DNA from 2 places in the Acidisoma sp. C75 genome. Region 2 is predicted to be linked to the other one. Evidence: riboswitches for the same ligand, from Rfam matches in the RefSeq annotation. Region 2 holds a riboswitch; the other holds the start of a gene.

Region 1 (4,009 bases), on a different contig from region 2:
GGGCGCCGGCGAGCACGCATTGCAGGATCGGGCAGCCGGCCGCTTCCAGGGGTGCCGCGCAATCGCCGAGGCGGGCCGAAAAGCCGGTGAGGTTGAGGATGATGGCGGGCTGCCAGGCGCTCAGCCAATCCCGCACGAAGGCCGCGCTTTCGGGGTTCTTGAGGCTATCGACATAGAGGGCGCGGGTGCCGAGGCCGCGCGCCGCCAATGCCGCGAGGAGCGCGGTGACGGGGGCGACCTCGCCGGCCAGAAGGTGGGAGCGATAGAAGAGGATGACGGCATCGGGGTTGCCCTGCGGCACGCCGAAAAGGCCATGCGCCGGCAGCGGCCGCACGGGGGATGGCGGCTCGGGCCAGAGGCCGGCGGCATGCGCCGCGCCTTGCAGCGCGCGGGCCGCATTCTCCGCCCCACCCTGCCGCAAAGCCTCCCCGATCATCGCGCGGGGCGCGCCGGCAAGCGTGGAGAGCGCGGCGAGCTTCGGATCATCCCCCGCCCCCTCGCCCGGCAGGATGGCGAGCGGGATGCGCTTGGCGCGGCAGAGGGCGGCGATCTCCTCCACCCCGTAGCGCCAGTAATCGAGCCCGCCGAGCAGCCGGATGACGACGGCACGCGCCGGGGCGACGACCTCCTCGCACAATAGATCGACCGAGAGCGGATGCAGGAAGCGGCCGATCCGCTCCAGCCGCAGGCTGGGAAAGCCGGGCGGCAGCGGCGCCTGCGCGGCCGCGCCGAGATCGCTATCCGAGAAGGAGAGGAAGAGCAGATCGGCCGGCTGGCCGCCGGGCGAGACGGCTTGCTCCCCCTCCTCCAGCCCATGGCTCTCGCGGAACAGGATGTGCATCGCGCCGCGCCCGGCCGCCCCTCAGCCGAGAACCGCGGCGGCGATCGCCGCGCGATCGAGCCCACGGCGGCCGATGACGACGATGCCGCCCGCCGCTTCCCCCGGCTTCCAGGCGCGATCGTATTCGCAACGGAAGCGATGCCCGACGCCTTGCACGAGCAGGCGGAGCGGCTTGCCCTCGATCGCGACGAAGCCCTTCATGCGCAGCACGTCATGCGCCGCCGCCACCTGCTGCAGCCGCGCGATCAGCGGCTCGGGCGCGGCCTGGGCGGGCAGCGGCACGGCGAAGCTCTCCCAATCATCATGCTCGTGATCGTCCATCCCGTCGTGATGCGAGGGGCGGCTCGCCAGATCCTCCTCGGCGGAGGCGGCGAGGCCGAGGAGGATCGCGGGGTCGATCCGCCCTTCCCGGCTCGGCAGCACGCGGACGGCGCGCGGCAGGCTTGCCGCGATCTGCGCCGCGACCTCGGCGATGGCGCCTTCGGGCAGAAGGTCCGCCTTGTTGAGGAGCACGAGGTCGGCCGCGCCGAGCTGATCCTCATAGACCTCGGCCAGCGGATTGTCGTGGTCGAGCGAGGGGTCCGCCGCCATCTGGCGGGCCACTTCCGCGGGATCGTCCGCGAAGCGGCCGGCGGCGACAGCCGGGCCATCCACCACCGCGATGACGCCATCGACCGTTACCCGCTCGCGGATGCCGGGCCAGGAAAAGGCCTTGAGCAGCGGCTTGGGCAGGGCGAGGCCGGAGGTCTCGATCACGATATGGGTGGGCGGCTGTGGCCGATCGAGCAGGGCTTCCATCGCGGGGAGGAATTCATCGGCGACGGTGCAGCAGAGGCAGCCATTGGCAAGCTCGACGATCTGATCCTCGTCGCAGCCCTCGAAGCCGCAGCCTTGCAGCAGCCGGCCATCGACCCCGAGCGCGCCGAATTCATTGACGATGACGGCGATCCGCCGCCCCCCGGCATGGGCCAGGAGATGGCGCACCAGCGTCGTCTTCCCCGCGCCGAGGAAGCCCGTGATGATGGTGGCGGGAACCCGGCGCGCGCTCATGCCGCGGGCTCCAGCGCCGGGATGCGGCCGATCACCGTCTGCCGCAGGCTCGGCGGCCGGCGGCTCGGCAGCAGGGCGCCCGTCTCATGGGCGGCATAGGCGCGGGCATAGAGGATGAGATCGGCCGCATGGTCGGGCGTCAGCCGGCTCATCAGATAGCCCCATTTGCCGGGAGCGGTGATGGCGATGCTGCAGCCCTCGCCGCAGCGCGAGAGGCAGGAGACCGGCGCGAGGCGAAACGGCTCCTCGGGCGCCATCAGCGCCGCGATCGCGGCATGGAGGCGCGCGCCGGGGCGCGGCTCCTCGGGATGCCCGCAGGTGATGCAGGCATGCAGGGTGGGTTTCGGCTCGGCCAAGGCACTCTCCCGCTCTAGTCCGGCCCGCGATGCGTCGGGGCAGAAACGGGGGTGCGGCCCGAACCGCGCGGCGCGGATCGGGCGAAGGCGAGCGAGACGCATTCCAGGGCACCCCGCCCGGACCGGTCCGTCTTGGGCGATGGCAGGTCTCCTGGCTCGCGGATCAGGCGCCCGGGGCCGGCGTCCTTCCCAGGCCAAGCTTGGCCCAGTGGAAAATGCCGGTCAGGCTCTCCGCTCACAGTTGCGGGGGCAGCCGCGGCTTGGGATGGACCTGCCATCCGCACCGCATTCCCTTTTCATCCTCCGACGGGCGAAACCCGGCTGGAGGAACCATCGGCGATGATCTAAGAGCCGGGGCCATGCCCCGTCAATCATCTCAGGGCGTGACGCTGATCCTCGGCGGCGCGCGATCCGGCAAGAGCCGGCATGGCGAAAGCCTCATCACCCGCCTGCCCGCCCCTTGGGTCTATATCGCGACGGCGGAGGCCTGGGACGCCGAGATGGATGCGCGCATCGCGGCCCATCGGGCGCGGCGCGGTGCGGGCTGGCGCACGGTGGAAGCGCCGCTCGCCCTTCCCGATGCGCTGAGCGCGGCGGGAGAGGCGCCGGTGCTGGCCGATTGCCTCACCCTCTGGCTCACCAACCTCATGCTGGCGGGCAGCGATCTCGATGCCGAGACCGAGCGGCTGCTCGGCGCGCTCGCCGCCCGACCAGGGGAAACCGTGCTCGTCGCCAACGAAGTCGGCCTCGGCATCGTGCCGGAGCATAAGCTCGGGCGGGATTTCCGCGATGCGGCGGGGGTTCTGCATCAGCGGGTGGCGGCGGCGGCGGGGCGCGTGCTCTTCATGGTGGCGGGGCTGCCGATGGTGGTGAAATGAGCGAATCGGAAGCCGAAGCCGCCGCGCGCTGGCGCGAGAAGATGGCGCGGCGCAAGGCGGTGCAGGATGCGGAAGTCGCGGCCAAGACGCTGACCAAGGGCCTCCTCATCGTCCATACCGGTCCCGGCAAGGGCAAGAGCACGGCGGCGATGGGCCTCGCGCTGCGCATGCTCGGGCGCGGCCGGCCGGTCGCCATCGTCCAGTTCATCAAGGGCGCCTGGGAAACCGGCGAACGCCTGGCCTTCGCGGCTTTTGGCGAGCGGCTCGCCTGGCACAGCATGGGCGAAGGCTTCACCTGGGAAACCCAGGACCGGGCACGCGATATCATGGCGGCCGAGCGCGCCTGGGCGGAGGCGGAGCGGCAGATGGCGCGGCCCGAACTCGGGCTTCTCGTGCTCGACGAACTCTGCATCGCGCTGCGCTACGAGTATCTGGTGCTCGATTCGGTGCTGGCGGCGCTCGCAGCCCGGCGGGCGGATCTGCATGTCGTCGTCACCGGCCGCAATGCCCCGGCCGGGCTGATCGCGGCGGCGGATCTGGTGACCGAGATGGCGGCGACCAAGCACCCCTTCAAAGCGGGCGTGCGCGCCCAGGAAGGGATCGAGTTCTAGGCCCGGCGGGGCCGCGAGCGGCCCTGTCGCCAGCGAGGGAAGCGGGGTGCGCGGATTGGGCGGCCATCGGCGGCATGGTTCGGGCGGTCGTTCATGGGTTCTTCAGGGCGTCCTCACGGGATCGTCACAAACATCTGTGTAAGCCTCTGCTACTGCGCTAAGAGAGCAAGCTCGCTCTTGCGCCTTGCTTTCAAAGGAGTATTTCGGATGGCCAAGTTCTCCCGCCTCGCTCGCGCCCTGCTGGTGCCGGCAGCGCTTCTCGCTTTGCCACTC
Region 2 (4,009 bases):
TTATCCCATCCAGCTGCTCCTCGGCTTCCTGGCCGGCGTGCTGCTGCTGATCCGGTCAGGGCCGAAACCCAGCGTGGCGCTGCCCTTCGCGGCCTTTTGCGCGGATCTGGCCGCCGCCCCGCTCTACGAGAACTACCTCATCGCGCGCTATGTCCTGGCGGCGATCTTCCTCGGCTACCTGCTGATCGGCATGGCGGCCGGGAGCTTTCTGCGCAAAACACCCGCGCCGGAATGAGCGCCGCTCAGCCGGCAAAGGCTGGCGGCGTCTCGCGTTCGTCAGCCGGCCCGCCCTGTTCGGGCGCGATCGGGGCGCCCACCAGCGCCGCGTAGCAGAGGGCGGCGAGGATTGCGACGGCACCGCCGACGTAGAGCGCCCAGGCGAAATCCCCCGTCGCCTTGACGATGAAGCCGGTGACGAGCGGGGCCAGCGCGCCGCCGAGATAGCCGCCGAAATTCTGGATGGCGCCGAGCGAGGCGGTGCAGTTGCTCGGCGCCGCGACAGCGGCCATCGCCCAGGCCGTGCTGCTGCATACATAGGAGAGGAAGAGCGCGCCCGAGATGAAGACGAGGGCGAGCGTCGTGCTCGGCATCGCCGCGGTGAGCGCGATGCAGAGGCCCATGCCGGTGAGCGCCACGAGCATCGGCGTCTTGCGGCTGCCCATCGGCGAAAAGCCGCGCCGCACCAGAAGATCGACCATCCAGCCGCCGAGCAGCGCGCCGACCACACCCCAGAAGAAGGGGATGGAGCCGAGCAAGCCGGTTTTGGCGATGCTGATATGGCGATCGTGCTCCAGATAGAAGGGTAGCCAGGCGGTGAAGATCCAGAGGCCGTAGATCGTGCCGAAATAGCCGACCATCAGCCCCCAGGTGGTGCGGAAGGTGAAGAGGCGCCGCCAATCCGCCCAGGTGTTGCGCTGGGCGTGGCCGGTCTCGTCCCCCTCGGTCAGATAGGCGCGCTCCTCGGCAGTGAGCGCCACCTGCAGCGGGTCGCGATGGGTGATCCACCAGATGAGGGCGAGCACGATGCCGGCGATTCCCATCAGCGCGAACATCCAGCGCCAGTCGAAGGCGAGCATGAGTCGGGTGAGCAGCGGGATGGCGAGGAAGCTGCCGAGGGAGGAGGCGCAGTTGAACACGCCGCTCGCGGTGCCGCGGCCGCGGATGTTGAACCAATCCCGCACCACCCGCGCGCCGGAGGGGAATTGCGGCGCCTCGCCAATGCCGAGCAGGATGCGGGCGCCGATGAACTGCCCGAAGGAGGAGACGATCCCGCCGAGGATCTGCGCCACCGACCAGAGGAACATCCCCGCACCCAGCAGCAGCCGCGGGCCGAAGCGATCGATCAACCCGCCTACCGGCAGCTGCGCGAAGGCATAGGACCAGAGGAAGGCCGAGAGCAGGATGCCCATGCCGGAGACCGAGATGCCAAGATCGTGCTGGATGCGGATATTGCCGACCGAGAGTGTGGCGCGGTCGATGTAATTGACGACGCCACTGAGCACCAGCAGGGTTAGCGCCGAGCCCTGGATGCGGCGGATGCGGCGCGAGGCGGGGGGAGCGGCGGGTGCTGCTGCGGCGGTCTCGAATCGCGAATCGGACATTGCGTGGTCTCCCTCATCCCGCCTGTTGCCGCGGGTTTGCGCAGCCAAGCATGGGGGAAGCGGCGGGCGAAGGCTACCCTCTCTTTTGCCGGGCGCGGCTTATGTGATCCCTGCCGGCTGCGCTTCGCCCGAGACCTTTCCGCCTGCGCCTGCCGACCGGCGCCACCCGCGATCGACGCTTGCCGAGGGCAGTGCCGCCCTGCCATTCTCCTTTCGATGGTCCTCCTCGCGGAGGCTAAGAGGGAACACGGTGCGATGCCGTGGCTGCCCCCGCAACTGTCAGCGGTGAGCCCGCGCCGAAGGCCACTGGGGGCAGACCCTGGGAAGGCGGCGATGGGCGAGATGAGCCGCGAGCCAGGAGACCTGCCATCGCCCGAGGTCTCGAGAGCCGCAGCGGGCGGGGTGTTCCGCTGTGCCGGCCTGACCTCCGGCTTCGCAGGCGGGAGAGGGCGGTTCAGGCTCGCGCAGACGGCCTTTCGCTGGAGGACAAGTCTTGTCCCGTCTCATCGATCCGCGGCTGCCGCGGCCGCCCGGTCTCTCTCGCCGCATCGGCGCTGTCTATGCCTTGCTCATCGCCGCCAATATCGCTGCCTGGGCCTGGGCGGCACTCGCTTTCCGGGGCAGCCCGACCTTGCTCGGCCTCGGCCTGCTCGCCTGGGGGTTCGGGCTGCGCCATGCCGTCGATGCCGACCATATCGCCGCCATCGACAACGTAACCCGCAAGTTGATGCAGGAGGGCCGCCGCCCGGTAACGATCGGGCTCTATTTCGCGCTTGGCCATTCCGCGGTCGTCGTCATCATCGCGGCGCTGGTGGGGGTCGCCGCCGCGGCGATGGAGCATCGCATGGGCGGCTTGCGGAGTTGGGGAGGCCTGCTGTCCACCCTCGTCTCCGCGCTCTTCTTGTTCCTCATCGCCGGCATCAACATCGTCATTCTGCGCGGGCTGTGGCGCAGCTTCAACCGTCTCCGGCTCGGCGGGCAACTGGAGCCGGCGGAGATGGAAGCGCTCGGCCCTCCAGGCGGGCTGCTGGCGCGGCTGTTCCGGCCGCTCTTCCGCCTCGTTTCGAGCCCGCTCCACATGCTGCCGCTTGGCTTCCTCTTCGGGCTCGGCTTCGACACGGCGACCGAAGTGAGCCTGCTCGCGATGTCCGCGGCGCAAGGGGCGCAGGGGTTGTCGATCGCCGCAGTGCTCGCCTTCCCCGCGCTCTTCGCCGCTGGCATGTGCCTGGTGGACACGACCGATGGCATCCTCATGCTCGGTGCCTATGACTGGGCTTTCGTGCGCCCCATCCGCAAGCTCTACTATAATCTCACGATCACCCTGGTGTCGGTTCTCGTGGCCCTCGCGGTCGGCGGTATCGAGGCGCTCGGCCTGCTTGCCGGCCAGTTGAAGATGAGCGGCGGGCTCTGGGATGTCGTCGCCGGCTTGAACAGCAACTTCAACGATCTCGGATTTGGGATCCTCGCGATCTTCATCGCGAGCTGGGGTGTCTCGGTACTCGTCTATCGGCTCAAAGGGTTCGACAAGCTCGATAGCGCGGCCGGCTCATGAGCCTCGCGGGCGGGACCATCCGTCGCCCATGGTCCCGCTTTCGGCGCCCGGCGCGCGGGGCCGGCCGCCGCCTTCAGTATTGTGAAGCGGCGGCGGCGCCGAGGATCGCCCCGATCAGCCCGCTGGCGATCGCCACCAGGTAGAACTGGTTGTTGTACTGCACCCATTGCTGGCCGGGCGGGGGCGGATAGAGCCCGCGGTAATGATGCCAATCATGCACCACCGCGTAGCGCTGCCCGGGAGGGATGCGTTCCCCCCGTCCCCAGCCGTAGCGCGGGCCGGGCGGCGGCGGCGGGCGGCCATGCTCATAGCCATGGTCGTGATCCCAATGCGCGTCGCGATGATCGTAGCCTCGCTCCTGTTGGTAGCCGGGCGGCCCCGGCGGGGCGCCGTGCCAGCCACCGGGCGGCGGCGGCCCGCCGGGTCCATGAGGACCGCCGGGTCCGGGCGGGCCACCGGGGCCGCCATGCCACTGGCCGGGTGGTGGCGGAGGCGGCGGCTGCTGCGCCAGGGCGAGCGGCCCGCCGAGCAGGCTGAAGGCGAGTGCCGCGGAGATGACGCGCTTCATCGGCAGATCCTTAGGTGTGCGTTCTCTATCCAGATCGGTCGCTCCGCCCATCTGGCAAGGAGCGGCCCCCAGGCCTTGAGCAACCAAGACCTTGCGAAGAGCCGGGACCTTGAGGAACCGGGCGGCACCTGCTCTTCTCGGCCCGGACGAGGTCGAGATTGCGGCACCGACCGTTGAGAAGTGCAACCGGCGAGGGGAAACGAGGCATGCGGGTGGCCGCGATCGGCGAATGCATGGTGGAACTGCGTGAGGAGGCGGATGGCCGCTTCGCGCGCGGTTTCGGCGGAG

Evidence for each region. A riboswitch is a leader RNA that binds a small molecule or an ion and turns the genes downstream of it on or off. The one in region 2 is predicted to bind cobalamin.
Region 1: it holds a riboswitch for cobalamin, as region 2 does, so the genes downstream of both, ACYQ7X_RS15200 (DUF1636 family protein) here and ACYQ7X_RS06010 (HoxN/HupN/NixA family nickel/cobalt transporter) in region 2, are expected to answer to the same signal.

What each region holds. Positions count from the first base shown of each region.
Region 1 is NZ_BAAFHD010000011.1:117,912-121,920, forward strand. Features, by position in the region: gene ACYQ7X_RS15190 (cobaltochelatase subunit CobN) at 1-841, opposite strand, end outside; gene cobW (cobalamin biosynthesis protein CobW) at 863-1,891, opposite strand; gene ACYQ7X_RS15200 (DUF1636 family protein) at 1,888-2,247, opposite strand; cobalamin riboswitch at 2,372-2,597, opposite strand; gene cobU (bifunctional adenosylcobinamide kinase/adenosylcobinamide-phosphate guanylyltransferase) at 2,607-3,125, shown strand; gene cobO (cob(I)yrinic acid a,c-diamide adenosyltransferase) at 3,122-3,736, shown strand; gene ACYQ7X_RS15215 (hypothetical protein) at 3,944-4,009, shown strand, end outside.
Region 2 is NZ_BAAFHD010000003.1:342,658-346,666, forward strand. Features, by position in the region: gene ACYQ7X_RS06000 (hypothetical protein) at 1-235, shown strand, start outside; gene ACYQ7X_RS06005 (MFS transporter) at 243-1,601, opposite strand; cobalamin riboswitch at 1,802-1,986, shown strand; gene ACYQ7X_RS06010 (HoxN/HupN/NixA family nickel/cobalt transporter) at 2,095-3,153, shown strand; gene ACYQ7X_RS06015 (RcnB family protein) at 3,227-3,721, opposite strand; gene ACYQ7X_RS06020 (sugar kinase) at 3,928-4,009, shown strand, end outside.